2 linked regions of the Labrenzia sp. PHM005 genome follow. The protein of the gene in region 1 interacts with the protein of each later gene in a pairwise test. Links are inferred from orthologs where the notes say so. Each region holds a gene or a part of one and is shown in the gene's direction. Other genes may lie near its edges. The genes, in order: FJ695_RS18730 and FJ695_RS01650.

What was found.
Region 2: the proteins of FJ695_RS18730 (region 1) and FJ695_RS01650 interact in binary tests that used the Escherichia coli proteins (3 or more experiments, as listed by UniProt). The link is inferred for Labrenzia sp. PHM005 from one-to-one orthologs.

Annotation. Positions count from the first base shown.
Region 1 is NZ_CP041191.1:4,144,705-4,152,027, reverse strand. Bases 2,506-5,384 are described here. They hold FJ695_RS18730 (single-stranded DNA-binding protein), read left to right. Parts: upstream 2,506-3,605; coding sequence 3,606-4,163; downstream 4,164-5,384. Other genes in these bases: FJ695_RS18725 (murein L,D-transpeptidase), read left to right, coding at 4,501-5,384; uvrA (excinuclease ABC subunit UvrA), read right to left, coding at 2,506-3,144. Outside these bases: FJ695_RS18740 (sulfotransferase), read right to left, coding at 1-134; more of uvrA, read right to left, coding at 220-2,505; more of FJ695_RS18725, read left to right, coding at 5,385-6,474; FJ695_RS18720 (zinc ABC transporter substrate-binding protein), read right to left, coding at 6,698-7,323. UniProt on the Escherichia coli protein: Plays an important role in DNA replication, recombination and repair. Binds to ssDNA and to an array of partner proteins to recruit them to their sites of action during DNA metabolism. Acts as a sliding platform that migrates on DNA via reptation.
Region 2 is NZ_CP041191.1:322,611-330,002, reverse strand. The notes cover bases 4,063-7,010. They hold FJ695_RS01650 (primosomal protein N'), read left to right. Parts: upstream 4,063-4,412; coding sequence 4,413-6,608; downstream 6,609-7,010. Other genes in these bases: fsa (fructose-6-phosphate aldolase), read right to left, coding at 4,063-4,126. Outside these bases: FJ695_RS01680 (hypothetical protein), read right to left, coding at 1-87; FJ695_RS01675 (GNAT family N-acetyltransferase), read left to right, coding at 239-751; FJ695_RS01670 (tyrosine recombinase XerC), read right to left, coding at 797-1,750; FJ695_RS01665 (LysR family transcriptional regulator), read right to left, coding at 1,814-2,695; FJ695_RS01660 (NADPH-dependent FMN reductase), read left to right, coding at 2,815-3,384; more of fsa, read right to left, coding at 3,473-4,062; FJ695_RS01645 (F0F1 ATP synthase subunit delta), read left to right, coding at 7,177-7,392.

The DNA of each region.
Region 1 (7,323 bases):
TTTTGAAGTCTGCGAAGTTCATTCCAGTCCCCTAATACTTCGCCGTAATTGATTACTTCAGGATGTTGGTTGAGCATATTTACCAGCGAATTGCTGCCGCTTCTTCCCAACGTCAGTATGAAATGTTTGTCCATTGAATTCGCTTTGATTGGCCTGAATACGTCGTTTGCCGCAACAAGCACTGTCCCGGAAAACTCATGGCAAGAGCCTCTAAGTTACTCAAGCAGCATCTGGAGCACGGTGTGGCCTACGGTGCAACAATTCTGCAAGAAACTGGCCTGTGTAGCTCTCTTTTCTCGAAGCCACGTCCTCCGGCCGTCCGGCGGCGACAATTGTGCCGCCTCCGTCGCCGCCTTCCGGGCCGAGATCTATGATCCAGTCGGCGGTTTTGATGACTTCCAGATTGTGTTCAATCACCAGCACGGTGTTGCCCTGATCGACAAGTTCGTGAAGAACATCGAGCAGTTTGGCGACATCATGGAAGTGTAGGCCCGTGGTCGGTTCATCCAGAATGTAGAGCGTGCGGCCGGTGGAGCGTTTGGAGAGTTCTTTGGCGAGCTTGACCCGCTGCGCTTCACCGCCCGACAGCGTGGTCGCTTGCTGGCCGACTTTGATATAGCCGAGCCCGACCCGCGCCAGCGTTTCCATCTTGTCGCGGACAGCGGGGACCGCTGAGAAGAAGTCAGCCGCCTCTTCAACAGTCATATCGAGAACATCGGCAATTGATTTGCCCTTGAACTCGACTTCCAGGGTCTCGCGGTTGTAGCGTTTGCCCTTGCAGACATCGCAAGTGACATAAACATCGGGCAGGAAGTGCATCTCGATCTTGATCACACCGTCGCCCTGGCAGGCCTCGCAGCGTCCGCCTTTGACGTTGAACGAGAACCGGCCCGGCTGATAACCACGGGCCTTCGCCTCAGGCATGCCGGCGAACCATTCGCGGATCGGCGTAAAAGCGCCGGTGTAGGTGGCCGGGTTGGAGCGCGGCGTCCGGCCGATCGGTGATTGATCGATATCGATCACCTTGTCGAGCACCTCCAGGCCTTCGATGCGGTCATGCGGCGCCGGGTTGTCGCGGGCACCATTCAAACGCCGCGCGGCCGACTTATAAAGCGTATCGATCAAGAAGGTGGATTTGCCGCCACCGGACACGCCGGTGACACAGGTAAATGTGCTGAGCGGGACGTCGACATCAACATCCTTGAGGTTGTTGCCGCGCGCGCCTTTGACAGAGATCTTGCGTTTCTTGTCGATCTTGCGCCGTTCCATCGGCAGTGGAATCATCTTGGCGCCGGAGAGGTACTGACCGGTCAAGGAGTTGCCGTTGGCCATGACATCTTGCGGGGAGCCATGGGCAACCACCTGGCCGCCGTGCACACCGGCGCCTGGTCCGACATCAACAACATAGTCCGCGGTCAGAACCGCATCCTCGTCGTGTTCAACGACAATCACCGTATTCCCGAGATCACGCAGGTGGCGCAAGGTTTCCAGAAGCCGGGCGTTGTCGCGCTGGTGCAGGCCGATGGACGGCTCGTCCAGAACATACAAAACGCCGGTGAGGCCTGATCCGATCTGAGACGCAAGGCGGATCCGCTGACTTTCACCGCCCGACAAGGTGCCGGACGAACGCGCCATGGAGAGATACTCCAGCCCGACATCGTTGAGGAACTTCAGCCGTTCGCGGATTTCCTTCAGGATCCGTCCAGCGATTTCCGTCTGTTTGTCATTGAGCTTTGCCGGAAGCTGGTCGAACCATGCCCCGGCATCGCGAATGGAAAGCTCCGTGATATGGCCGATGTGCCGATCGGCGATCTTGACCGCAAGCGCTTCAGGTTTCAGGCGGTAGCCCTGGCAAGCTGGGCAGGCGTGGTCGGACTGGAACCGGGCGAGTTCTTCGCGCACCCAGGTGGATTCTGTCTCCCGCCAGCGCCGTTCGATGTTGCCGATGACGCCCTCAAACGGCTTTTCCGTCCGGTAGCTGCGTACGCCATCGTCATAGACAAACTCGATGTCCGTCTTGCCGGTGCCATGAAGGATTGCGTCCTGAACTTTCGCGTCCAGATCCTTCCAGGGTGTCGCCATAGACACATCAAAATGGCGGCAAAGGGCTTCCAGAGTCTGGGCGTAATAGGGTGAGGTGGAGCCGGTTTTCGCCCAGGGCAGCACCGCACCTTCGCGCAAAGACAAGGTATGGTCGGGCACGACCAAATCTTCTTCAAAGGCGAGCGTAGTGCCCAGCCCGTCGCACGTTGGACAGGCACCAAACGGGTTGTTGAAAGAAAACAGACGTGGTTCGATTTCCGGGATGGTGAAACCGGAGACCGGGCAAGCGAATTTTTCGGAAAAGATCAGCCGCTTTGGAACGCCGTTTTCTTCGGTTTCTCCGGCAAACTCGGCGATTGCGATGCCATCGGCCAGTTTCAGCGCTGTTTCCAGTGAATCGGCCAGGCGGCCGGCGATATCGTCGCGCACGACAATCCGGTCCACGACCACATCGATGTCGTGTTTGAATTTCTTGTCGAGCGCGGGAGCATCGGCAATTTCGTAAAAGGTTCCGTCGATCTTAACCCGCTGGAAGCCCTTTTTCATCAGTTCGGCGAGTTCCTTACGGTACTCGCCTTTGCGGCCGCGGACCATCGGCGCCAGCAAATACAGGCGGCTGCCTTCGTCCAGATCCATGACCCGGTCGACCATCTGGCTGACCGTCTGGCTTTCGATGGGCAGGCCGGTTGCCGGGGAATACGGAATCCCAACCCGCGCAAACAACAAGCGCATATAGTCATAGATTTCCGTGACCGTGCCGACGGTAGAGCGCGGATTACGTGAGGTCGTCTTCTGCTCAATGGAAATTGCCGGAGACAGGCCGTCGATCTGATCGACATCCGGCTTCTGCATCATCTCCAGGAACTGGCGGGCATAAGCGGACAGGCTTTCAACATACCGGCGCTGGCCTTCCGCGTAGATGGTGTCGAAAGCAAGAGACGATTTTCCCGACCCGGATAGCCCGGTCATGACGATCAGCTTGTTGCGCGGTAAATCTAGATCGACGTTCTTCAGATTGTGTTCGCGGGCCCCGCGCACACTGAGAACTTTCGTCGGGTCTTTTTTCCAGGCGTCGCTATCAGAAGCCTTCGCAGTCGTCATATTGTCGTCATCCTGATCTTGCGCAGACAGCCCGGGCCGGGCTTTTAATATGTCTCCCGGGCGCGGTCCTGCTCGCACCCGATATAGCAGTTTCCAGCCCGTCTTCCAGATGGCTGTCTCTGCAAAATTCCGTTTGCTGCCAAACCTGGCAGGAGAATTGAATCAAGAGTATAAAAATGATAAGAACAAAACAAGTACAGAATGACTTTCGGTGTGGATAGACCGGGATTGCGAAACAAGACCGGCTGCAATGGCACATTTTGTTGCGTGGCTTTTTTGCCTCTTAATGGCCCGGCAGGGGTCAACACTGTGGAAAATGGGGGGAGCTGGCCAAAAAAGGCGGCGTTTGTACAATCTGATCGCTAGGGTGTGGACTTTAGAATTGGGCGCTTTAAACGGAGTGCCATGCCATCCAGCTGCCTTGGCGGGGCCGGGTGCAAGAACATAAACAGGAGTTGAGCATGGCGGGAAGCGTCAACAAAGTCATTTTGGTCGGAAATCTTGGGGCGGATCCGGAAATCCGGCGCACCCAGGATGGCCGCCCGATCGCCAACCTGCGGATCGCCACGTCTGAATCCTGGCGGGACCGCAATTCCGGCGAGCGCCGTGAAAAAACCGAATGGCACCGGGTGGTGATCTTCAATGAGGGCCTGTGTAAGGTCGCTGAGAATTATTTGCGCAAAGGCTCCAAGGTTTACCTGGAAGGTCAGCTGCAGACCCGCAAGTGGCAAGACCAATCCGGTCAGGATCGATATTCTACCGAAGTCGTCCTGCAGGGTTTCAACTCCAACTTGACGATGCTGGATGGCCGCGGCGAGGGCGGTGGTCAGCCGGGTGGTTTGCCTGATTACGGCAATGACCAGGGCGGTGGCGGCTTTGGCGGCGGATCCTCTGGCGGCGGCGGCTTTGGTGGCGGCGGCGGTGGTGGATACGGCGGCGGCTCGTCCGGTGGCGGCTTTGGCGGCCCGTCCGGCGGCGGCGGTGGTGCCGGCCCGATGGACGACGAAATCCCGTTTTAATTCGTGAAATCATCTGCCTAAGCCGCTCAAATCACGGGCGGCTCACGGAAAAACATGCAAATGCGTCACACTGACGTGATTTGGAAACTGGCGCCAAGTCTGTGCACTTAACCTTACGTACGGGCTTGGTGTAGTATTGTTTCCGAAAGCTGTGCGATTCTGATCGCCTTGTTCCACGTGAGCAGGACTTGTTTGGGTTGCTAAATGCCGGTTGGGTTTGGTGATGGAAGCCGGCCGGCGGACTTCATGACGGCAGGGAATAAAACCGGGGCATTGGGCACTCCCGGACTGTGTTAGACATATTGAAATACAGGTTTTGACAATGCGAGTGAACACGATGGGACGAGCGGAACCAACGAACAAGGTTTCGGAACGCCAGGAAGCAGTGTCCGTCAGCCAGAAGCTGAGTGCTGGTTTGAAGGCCGGTCTAATGGCCAGCGTGCTGGCAACAAGCTTTTTCGCTTTGCCGGTGGCCGAAGCACAAGCCCAGGGCTTTTTTCAGCGGCTGTTTGACCCTGAATTCCATCGCCGCCAGCAGGAACGTGAACGGCGGGAACTGCAGCGCAAGGCCGTGAAGGTTCGGGTGTCCGCTCCGCGCTATTTGACCTATGCGCCTGATAAACTCAAAGCTGTCTCACTGGCGCCGTTGTCGGAAAAGAAAACAGCCGAAGCAGTTGCCGAGCCCGCAGAAGAGGCGACAGCGTCGACCAGTGACGCAAATGTCAGCACCTCAATCCCGGTCGTACTGACACCGTTTGATGAATCCCGGCCGGCACTGAAAACCATGAAGCTGACCGTGCTTCCGGAAGTTGGCGAAGCGTTGATCGCTTTTTACCGCGAACATCCGGATTTCGTTTGGGTCAAGGACGGCAAACCGACCGCAAAAGCTGCGCAAATGCGCCGCGCGCTGCGCAATGCAGCCGAGTTTGCTTTGAACCCGGCTGATTACGTGGTGGCGTTGCCGGCTACATCGGCGCTGGAAGGCGATGAACTTGATGCAGCCGTCATGCGGTTCGAGATGGAGCTGAGTGCAGCGGCACTCACTTATGTTCTGGATGCGACTCGAGGCCGTGTCGATCCCAACCGGATCTCGCAATATCACGATCTGCCGCGCCATGAGGTTGATCTGGTCGCCGCCCTGGAGGATTTCACGGCTTCAAATGAAGTGGCAGTCGCATTGGAAGCGCATCAGCCACAGAACGATCATTTCAAGAAGCTGACGGCGGAACTTAAGCGCCTCAAGGCCGAAGACGAAGAAGCCGATCAGATCGTCATTGCGCCAGGAACGTTTTTGAAAGCGGGCAAATCCAGCCCGGAAACCAAAAACATTGTCGCAGCGATTGCGCGCCATGGATCCGATGAGCTGAAAACGGCGCATGCTGAGACGTTGGCATCTTATGACGGCAGCGATCTTTATGCGCCGGAACTGGTTTCCTTAGTCAAAGGGTTCCAAAAGGAAGCCAAGCTGACGCCGGATGGGATTGTCGGCAAGAACACCATCAAAGCCATGGTTGGCGAAACCAATGCGGCCAAAATCGCCAAGGTGAAGCTTGCGATGGAGCGCAGCCGCTGGATTCCGGAAGAGCTGGGCGCACGCAAGGTGTTCATCAACCAGGCCGCATTCACCGCGACCTATTTCGAGCCAGGTTCAGACCCGATGTCGATGCGGGTGGTTGTTGGCAAAAAATCGAACCAGACCAACTTCTTCTACGACAAGATTGAGGTCGTTGAATACAATCCCTATTGGGGTGTGCCGTATTCGATCATCGTCAACGAGATGATCCCGAAACTGGCCGCAAATCCGAGCTATCTGGACCAATCCGGTTATGAAGTCACCACACCCGGTGGCCGGAAGGTGTCCTCAGCTTCGGTCGACTGGTATGCCGTGGCTGCCAAGCAGCAGTCGATCAATGTGCGCCAATATCCGGGCCGGTCGAATGCCTTGGGCGAGGTGAAGATCCTTTTCCCGAACAAACATCACATCTACATGCATGACACGCCGTCCAAGAGCTTGTTCAAGAAGGACGTGCGTGCCTTCAGTCATGGCTGTATCCGCTTGCATGATCCGAAAGGCATGGCCGCGGCGGTTCTCGGAAAGTCGAAAGACTATGTGACTTCGCGCATTGCGGCGGGCCAGAACGAGCAAGAGAAAGTCACCGGCGATATTCCGGTTTATGTGTCTTATTTCACAGCCTGGCCAGAAGCGGACGGAAACATTGGCTTCTACACCGATATTTATGACCGCGACCGGTACCTTCTGAAAGCGATCGAAAAAACGGAACAGGCGCGGGCCAAAGCCAGGGCGTCATAAGATCCAAATTCCCTGCTGGAAATTAGAAAAGCCCGCCGGTGAGACCGGCGGGCTTTTTGCTGAAGATCGCGTGCTCTGAAAATCACTTTCGTCTGCGATGCCGGAGTTTCTTGTATCGGGCGGACAAAGAAACCCACGGCAGGTTCTGGACCAAGGACTTCCAGGTGAAATCTTCAACAAGCTGAACCCGCCAGCCCACCCGGCGGGCACTGATGAATTCGCCTTAAGACTTCAGGCAACCGGCAATGGAGTCTGCGAGGCTGGTCAAAAGGGCCGGGTAGAGGCCAGGTCCATTTTCCAGCTCGGTACCGAGCGGATCCAATGTACCAACCTTTGCATCGCTGCCTTCAATGACGACAGACACCAGTTTCGAATCGAACTGAGGTTCCTGGAAGACGCAGGTAATGTTTTGGGAGCGGACACGGTTCTGGATTTCAGATACCCGGTCGGCGCTGGCTAGAGCTTCCGGTGTCACAGAAATCGCGCCGCTGGCTTCAACGCCATAGTGGTGTTCGAAATGGTGATAAGCGTCATGGAAGACGACGAACTTGCCGCCTTTGAGTGGCTCCAGTTTGCCGGCGATTTCTGCGTTCAGGCTGGTAATGGTGGCTGCAAATTTGTCTACGTTTGCCTTGTAGGTCGCAGCATGGTCTGGATCGATTTCTGAGAGCGTCGCTGCGATTTTTTGCGCGATCGTGATGCCGTTTTCCGGGTTCAGCCAGATGTGCGCATCCTTGCTGCCATGGGCGTGATCGTGGCCATGATCATCGTGCGCTTCGGCATGCTCTTCCTTGTGGTCATCGTCGTGATCGTGCGCATGTTCTTCTTCGTGGTCGTGATCTTCGCCCT
Region 2 (7,392 bases), 3.8 Mb from region 1 along the record:
TGATTGGGGTTGAGACTGAGCTTGTGCCGGGTCGTGAAAGATCGTCAGTGAGGCCAGGAGACCAACTGCAACAAGCGCTATGCGCATCTCCATCCTCCGCGGTTGTTTCTTTGTATCTGCTTGCTTCAAAGTAGAACGCCATATACCACAGACGCCTTGTGTGAGGCGTTCCAGTCGAAGGGCTCACCTTTATTGCCCGCATGATGCCCGTTCTGGGTCATCAATCAAGAGTATTGCTATGCATAGTTTGGACAGCCCGCGGTTTTTGCTGCGGCCACCGTCTGCTAATGATTTTGCAATCTACAGACAGTTTTTCTCAGACGGCGAGGCATCCCATTTTTATGGCGGTCCCTTGCGGGAAGATCAGGCCTGGCGATCCTTGGCGGGTCACCTGGGACATTGGCAACTGCGCGGATACGGCATGTGGATGATCGTGCCGAAAGAAGGTGGTGCTCCTCTCGGCGGCTGTGGTCTCGTGTGGCCGGAAGGCTGGCCCCGTCGGGAGCTGACCTGGTGGCTTTTGCCGGAGGCGCGCGGCAATGGCGTTGCCGTTGAAGCCTCGCAAGCCGCGATCCGGCACGCTTATGACAGCTATGGCTGGCCCATGGTCGAAACCCATATGGACGACGCCAATATAGCGGCCCAAAAACTGGTCCTGAAACTCGGCGGCGAGGCGATCGCGCGGGAAACCTTTCCTGATGGCAAGGAACGGACCGTTTACGGTCTGCCGCATCCGGACAAACAGGCTTAGGCCGTGTTGACGAATTAGAGAGGCATTTCACCCTGACGGCCTCGGTTAGCGTCGGGGATGCGCCTTGTCGTAGGCTGCAAGCAGATGGGCGCTGTCGATCTCTGTATAGATTTGTGTCGAAGCCAGGCTTGCATGGCCGAGCAGTTCTTGAATGGTGCGAAGGTCGCCGCCACCAGCCAAAAGATGTGTTGCAAAGGAATGGCGTAGCGCATGCGGCGTGGCGGTGTCGGGCAGGCCCAAGGCACTTCGCAGCTTGGCCATGGCGAGTTGAACCATCCGTGGATTGAGCGGCCCGCCGCGCGCGCCCAGAAACAGCGGACCGTCGGCGGAAATCGCATAGGGGCAGAGTTTAATATATTGCGCGACGGCTTCGCAGACGGCTGGCAGGATTGGCACAATCCGTTCCTTGCGGCCCTTGCCGACAATACGCATGGTTTTGGTGCCTGGCTTCGGCGCCATTTTGCCGGTGAGGGACAGGGCCTCTGATATTCGAAGGCCGCAGCCATATAAAAGCGTCAGAACGGCTGCATTGCGCGCTTCGATCCAGGCTTCGGACTCCATCGCCAGATCGCCGCTGGTGATGTCGATAGCATCCTTGGCCGAGACCGGTTTGGGCAGCGACCGCGCTTGGCGGGGCGGACGCACGGCATCGGAGGCGGCGGCATTGATTTCGCCTCTGCGTTCCAGAAACTTCAAAAAGGACCGGATCCCCGCAAGGCCACGGGCGAGCGACCGGCTTTGAACTTTTTGCCGCCGCCGTTGAGCCAGAAACCCACGAAAATCTGCGGGCCGCAGCGTCGCGATGTCCTTGATGCCAGGCGCGCCGCCCAGATGATCGGTCAAGAACCGCAGGAATTGACGCAGATCCCGTTCATAGGCGATCAGCGTTTTGTCAGAAAGACGCCGTTCATCCGCAAGGTGATCTAGCCATTTTGTAATCCGGTCGTTGAGGTCCGGTTTGGCGGTCACCAGCAGGGTATTGGGATCAGCAGAAGACATAAGGACAAATTTACGAAGAACTCCCAAGCGTTTCGTTAATTCACGGAGCCTTTTCCAGAGCTGTCATAGCCAGTCCCCGAACCGTTTCAATTGATCGAGTTCCTTAATGAAGGCTTGAACTTTTGCTGTCCGATGCAAATCCATATGTGTCACCATCCACATCTGGGAGACCCATTCTAGTTGAGGTGGAATGACCTCACTGAGATTTGGTTGTTTGTTCGCAGAATGGCGCGGTAAAAACCCGATGCCGATTCCACATTGAATGGCTTCTGCCATGGCCTGAATTGTGTTGGCCCGGCAAACAAAATTTTCCGGTGCAATGGTTTTGTGAAGCCACACCAAAAAGGGCGCACGGTGGGTGCCGCTATCTGAACCCACAAACCGGTGGTTTTTCAGATCTTCCAGTCCTGCTGGCAGACCATAGCGGCTGACATAGCTGGCGTGCGCAAAAAGCCCCATCTCGATGTGTTCTATTTCGCGCACAACATTGTCCGGATTGTCCGGTTTGCTCCCAGCGCGAAAGGCGACATGCGCTTCGCCGTATTCCAGGCGCAATAAACTGTCGCTCACCAGATAGCGGATGATCAGGTCGGGGTGTTTGTCTCCAAAAGTTTTCAGGATCGGCATTAAGGTCGAAGCGTAGGTCGCTATTGAGGTGACGATAAAATCACCTTGCAACGTATCCGAACCGCCTTTGGCTTTGCGGTGGAGTTCTTCAAACTGATCGTCGGCCGTATCGGCGATCCGCAGAAGCTCGCGGCCAAGGTCCGTTGGCGTGAAACCTTTTGCATGACGTTGAAACAACTTGCCGCCAAGAGCCGTTTCCAGCGTATCGATGTGCCGGTTGATGGTTGCCCGATGAACGCCAAGTGCGTCTGCAGCTGCGGTGACCGTTCCGAGGCGGGCGACACGCGCGGCGGTTCTGATTTCTGTCCAATGTTCCATATCGATATGTCACATTTTCGCGCACTTGATGTCAAATTCGATCACTTCAAAACAAATATGCAGCATATTAAATCTGGTTCAACACGATGACAGTTCGAATTCACCAATGAGGTTGAGCCATGAAAGTTCTCGCATTTGCCGCCACAAGCAGCCGCCAATCCATCAACAAGCAGCTGGTACAAGCTGCCGGCGACATCATTAAGTCCGATCTGGATCCGTCCGCGGACATTGAGGTGATCGATCTCAACGACTATGAGATGCCGATTTACAGCATAGATCGGGAGAATGAGGGCGGTATTCCAGAGGAAGCCAAGCGGTTCTTCGACAAGATCGGGTCCGCCGACGCCGTGATCGTCTCCTATGCCGAGCATAATGGTACCTATACCGCCGCCTTCAAAAACGTGTTCGATTGGGCGTCGCGCATCAATATGAAGGTTTTCCAGGACAAGCCACAGGTCGCACTATCCGCGTCCATGGGGCCTGGTGGCGCTGCGAGCGTTCTGAATTCCGCAACAGGATCCGCCGGTTTCTTTGGCGCCGACATCCGCGGCAGTCTGTCGGTTGGTCCCTTTGGTGAAAAATTCGATACCGAAGCAGGCAAGCTAGTAGACGAGACCTTGAACCAGTCCCTTCGCGAAGCTTTGGCCGCGCTGGTCGAAGACCGGACAAGTTCAGAAAAAGCAGCCTGATCACCGCGGGCTTCATATTGGTGGGATTTCCAGCAAAAAAGCCCCGCAGTTTTCTGCGGGGCTTTTTCTGTTTCGAGATTGAAATCTCTTAGAGAATACTCTGGCCAGTCTTGGCCCAGTCATTCATGAATGCGTCCAGACCCTTGTCGGTCAGCGGATGTTTGACCAGGGATTTGAGCGTTGACGGCGGAACAGTTGCCACGTCTGCGCCGATGATTGCACAGTCTTTCACGTGGTTTGCAGTGCGGATGGACGCGGCCAGGATTTCTGTCTCAAAGCCGTAGTTGTCGTAGATCACCCGGATTTCGCGGATCAGCTCAAGGCCATCCATGTGGATGTCGTCCAGACGGCCGATGAACGGTGAAATGTAAGTTGCGCCGGCTTTTGCAGCGAGCAGAGCCTGATTGGCAGAAAAGCAAAGCGTTACGTTCGTTTTGGTGCCTTCGTTGGTCAGTTGCTTACAAGCTTTCAGGCCGTCGAAGGTCAGCGGCAGTTTGATGACGACATTGTCGGCAATTGCGCGCAGGACATGCGCTTCCTTGATCATGGTGTCAAAGTCGGTCGCGGCAACTTCGGCAGAAACATCGCCGTTGGTGATCTTGCAGATCTCGGCGATCACCTCTTTGAAATCCTTGCCGGACTTGGCAATCAAGGATGGATTTGTGGTGACGCCGTCGAGAAGGCCGGTTGCTTCCAGCTCTTGAATTTCCGCGGTATCCGCGGTGTCGACGAAAAACTTCATGGATGATGTCTCCCAGTAGGCGCTGAGTGTCTGCGCCAGATGGCCCACACAGATTGGCGGGCGAACGAATGAATGGTCAGCTGCGCTTTCTTTAGCCTAGGATGAGACGCAACTGAAGCCCTGATTCTCTGGTGATAGAATTTTTGTGGTACGTACCTCAAAATTTTGTTGGCTTGCGCTGGAGCCAGATCCGGGCGATCTCCGGGCACAGCATTGGTTCGTCGTTTGAAACGGCTGGCCGCTTGAAAACTTGTGTCTGATCACATGGGAAAGACTGCGAAGCGCCGTGCTGTTTGACGATTTGGAGCCAAAAGAGACGATAGCGAGCGTACTGGTGCCGGTCGCGGTGCCGGTAGCCTATACATATAAAGTGCCGACGGGCCAGACGGTCGTTCCTGGCACCATCGTCAAGGTTCCACTTGGACCCCGCGAAGTGATTGGCGCTGTCTGGGATGGGGAGCCGGATGCAGCGATCAACCCGAAAAAACTAAAATCCATTTCCCATATCTATGAGACCACACCGCCGCTGGATAAAGATCTGCGCCGGTTTGTCGACTGGGTGGCTAGCTGGACACTTGGTGCACCCGGCATGGTGGTGCGCATGGTGCTCAGATCAGAAGAGGCTTTGGAGCCGGAAGCACCCGTTCCCGGGGTTAGGCGTATTGAGGGGGCTGAACCAGAGCGCATGACCCCGGCGCGCCGGCGGGTTCTGGAAACCATGGAAGATGGCTTCGCCTGGACCAAGAGCGGGCTGGCTCATGCGGCCGGTGTCAGCGCGTCGGTGATCGACGGGCTGATCCATCAGGAAGTTCTGGAAGTTGTTTTCATGCCGGCTGCACCGCCGCCACCGAAACCCCAGTTAGACTATGCGCAAAAGGAACTGACTCCGGCTCAGCAAGCCGCTGCTGAAACGTTGCAAGACAGTTTTGATAAGGGCGCGGCGGTGACCTTAATCGATGGTGTCACAGGATCAGGAAAGACCGAAGTCTATTTCGAGGCGATTGCTGAAGCACTCAAACGGGACAAACAGGCGCTGGTCCTTTTGCCCGAAATTGCGCTGACGGAACAATTCTTGCGCCGGTTCGAACAAAGATTCGGCGTCTATCCTGCTGAATGGCACTCCGAAATCACGCCAAAAAACCGGGCCCGGGTGTGGCGTGGGGTCGCCTCTGGCGATGTCCGTGTTGTGATTGGTGCGCGTTCGTCCTTGTTTCTTCCGTTTAAGGAACTCGGACTAATCATCGTCGATGAAGAGCACGATGGCGCCTTCAAGCAGGATGACCGTGTGCCCTACAGCGCCCGGGACATGGCAGTGGTGCGGGGTCATATCTCAAGATTTCCTGTTGTGCTGGCGTCCGCCACGCCGTCGATCGAAAGCCGGGTGAACGCTGAACAAGGACGGTATGGTCTCGTAGAACTGCCCGACCGAGCCTCGGGCGCGGCGTTGCCGGACCTGTCCGCCATCGACATGCGTCTGGACGGACCGGAGCAGGGGCGCTGGCTGGCACCGGGTTTGGTGGGTGCAATCAAAGAATCTTATGCCAACGGCGATCAATCTCTTTTGTTCTTAAACCGCCGCGGATATGCCCCCCTGACATTATGTCGCACCTGCGGTCATCGCTTCCAATGTCCGCATTGCAGCACCTGGCTGGTCGAGCACCGGTTTCAGAAAAAACTAGTCTGCCATCACTGCGGTCACAATGAGCGCGTTCCGGAGAGTTGTCCGTCCTGTCAAAGCACCAATACACTGGTTGCCTGCGGGCCGGGGGTCGAGCGGATTGCGGAAGAAGTCAGCGACCTTTTTCCCCAAGCACGCACGTTGGTGTTGTCATCCGATCTGCCCGGCGGGCCAGAACGCCTGAAGCGGGAAATGAAGATCGTCGAAGAAGGCGGCGCCGATATCATTATCGGAACGCAGTTGGTCGCCAAAGGGCATAATTTTCCGAAACTCAAGCTGGTTGGTGTGGTCGATGCCGATCTGGGTCTTGCCCATGGAGATCCGCGCGCTGCGGAAAAAACCTTCCAGCTGCTGGCGCAGGTGACCGGCCGCGCTGGCCGGGTCACTGGCGGTGGTCGGGGTTTTCTTCAGACCTACAGCGCGGACCATCCGGTGATCAGAGCGCTTTTGTCTAATGACAAACATGCCTTCTACCAAGCAGAGATTGAAGCCCGCCGTGCAGCCGGACTGCCTCCGTTTGGCCGCCTGGCGGCCGTGGTGATATCAGGGCCGGACAAGGTTTTTGCTGAAGGGTACGCCCGGCAGCTTGTCCGCGCCGCGCCTCAGGATACCGCCGTTACGCTGCTCGGGCCTGCTGAAGCGGCCCTTGCGATGGTTCGTGGGCGCTACCGGTTCCGCCTCCTTGCCATGGCACCACGCCAATATGATTTACAGACTTATCTTCGTGCGTGGCTCGCAGCTGGACCAAAGCCCAGCAAAGGTCTGCGTGTTCAGGTCGACATAGACCCTCAGCATTTCCTTTGATCTGCTTTCTCCCGGACGGAGAAGTTTTTTCAATGCCTAAGGCTGAAAAGACGGCAGGGGATGAAAGTGTCGTTTTGCCTAGGCCTCGTGACCGGACACAAAAACCACTGATGCGAGGTGAAAGACATGGCCAAGGCCCCGCTTTGGGATGAGTTTATGTCCAGGGTCGGTAGCAATATCCGTATAGAGCAGATGATATTCGGCGAGCTCCAACCGTAGTTGGAGGCTTAATCTGTAATTCCGTCATTATTCTTTGGTGGCATGAGTTCTAATTACAAAACTGCCTGAATGTGCGGAGAATTCCAGCACCCACCTAAAGGTTTATGGGGGCTAGGCCGTCTCGTTTCGCAGCACTTTTTATGACGATAGGGCAAAAAACAGCTCTGAATCGGCAAATACAGCCTTTCGGCGGCGTTGCACACTGGGAAACCCTGTGCTAATTGAGGCGCGGCTTTGGGGGAACGGTTTAACCGTCATACCTTCTGACCTTGAAATCATTCATTTTTTCAATGCCTTGCGGACACTTGCTGTTTTGCGGGCATGAAAAACGTCAGAGAGCACGGACCTGGTGACTGACAACGTATCTCTCGTATCCGGCGTGGCACAGCGTTATGCGTCCGCCCTTCTCGACCTTGCAGAGGGTGACGGCGTAACGGCAGACGTGGAACGGGATCTGACAGCTTTTGAAGGCATGCTTGCCGAAAGCGACGATCTCGACCGTCTTGTGAAAAGCCCGGCATTCAGTGCTGAGGAGCAGCTTGCAGCGCTCACCGCACTTCTGGAC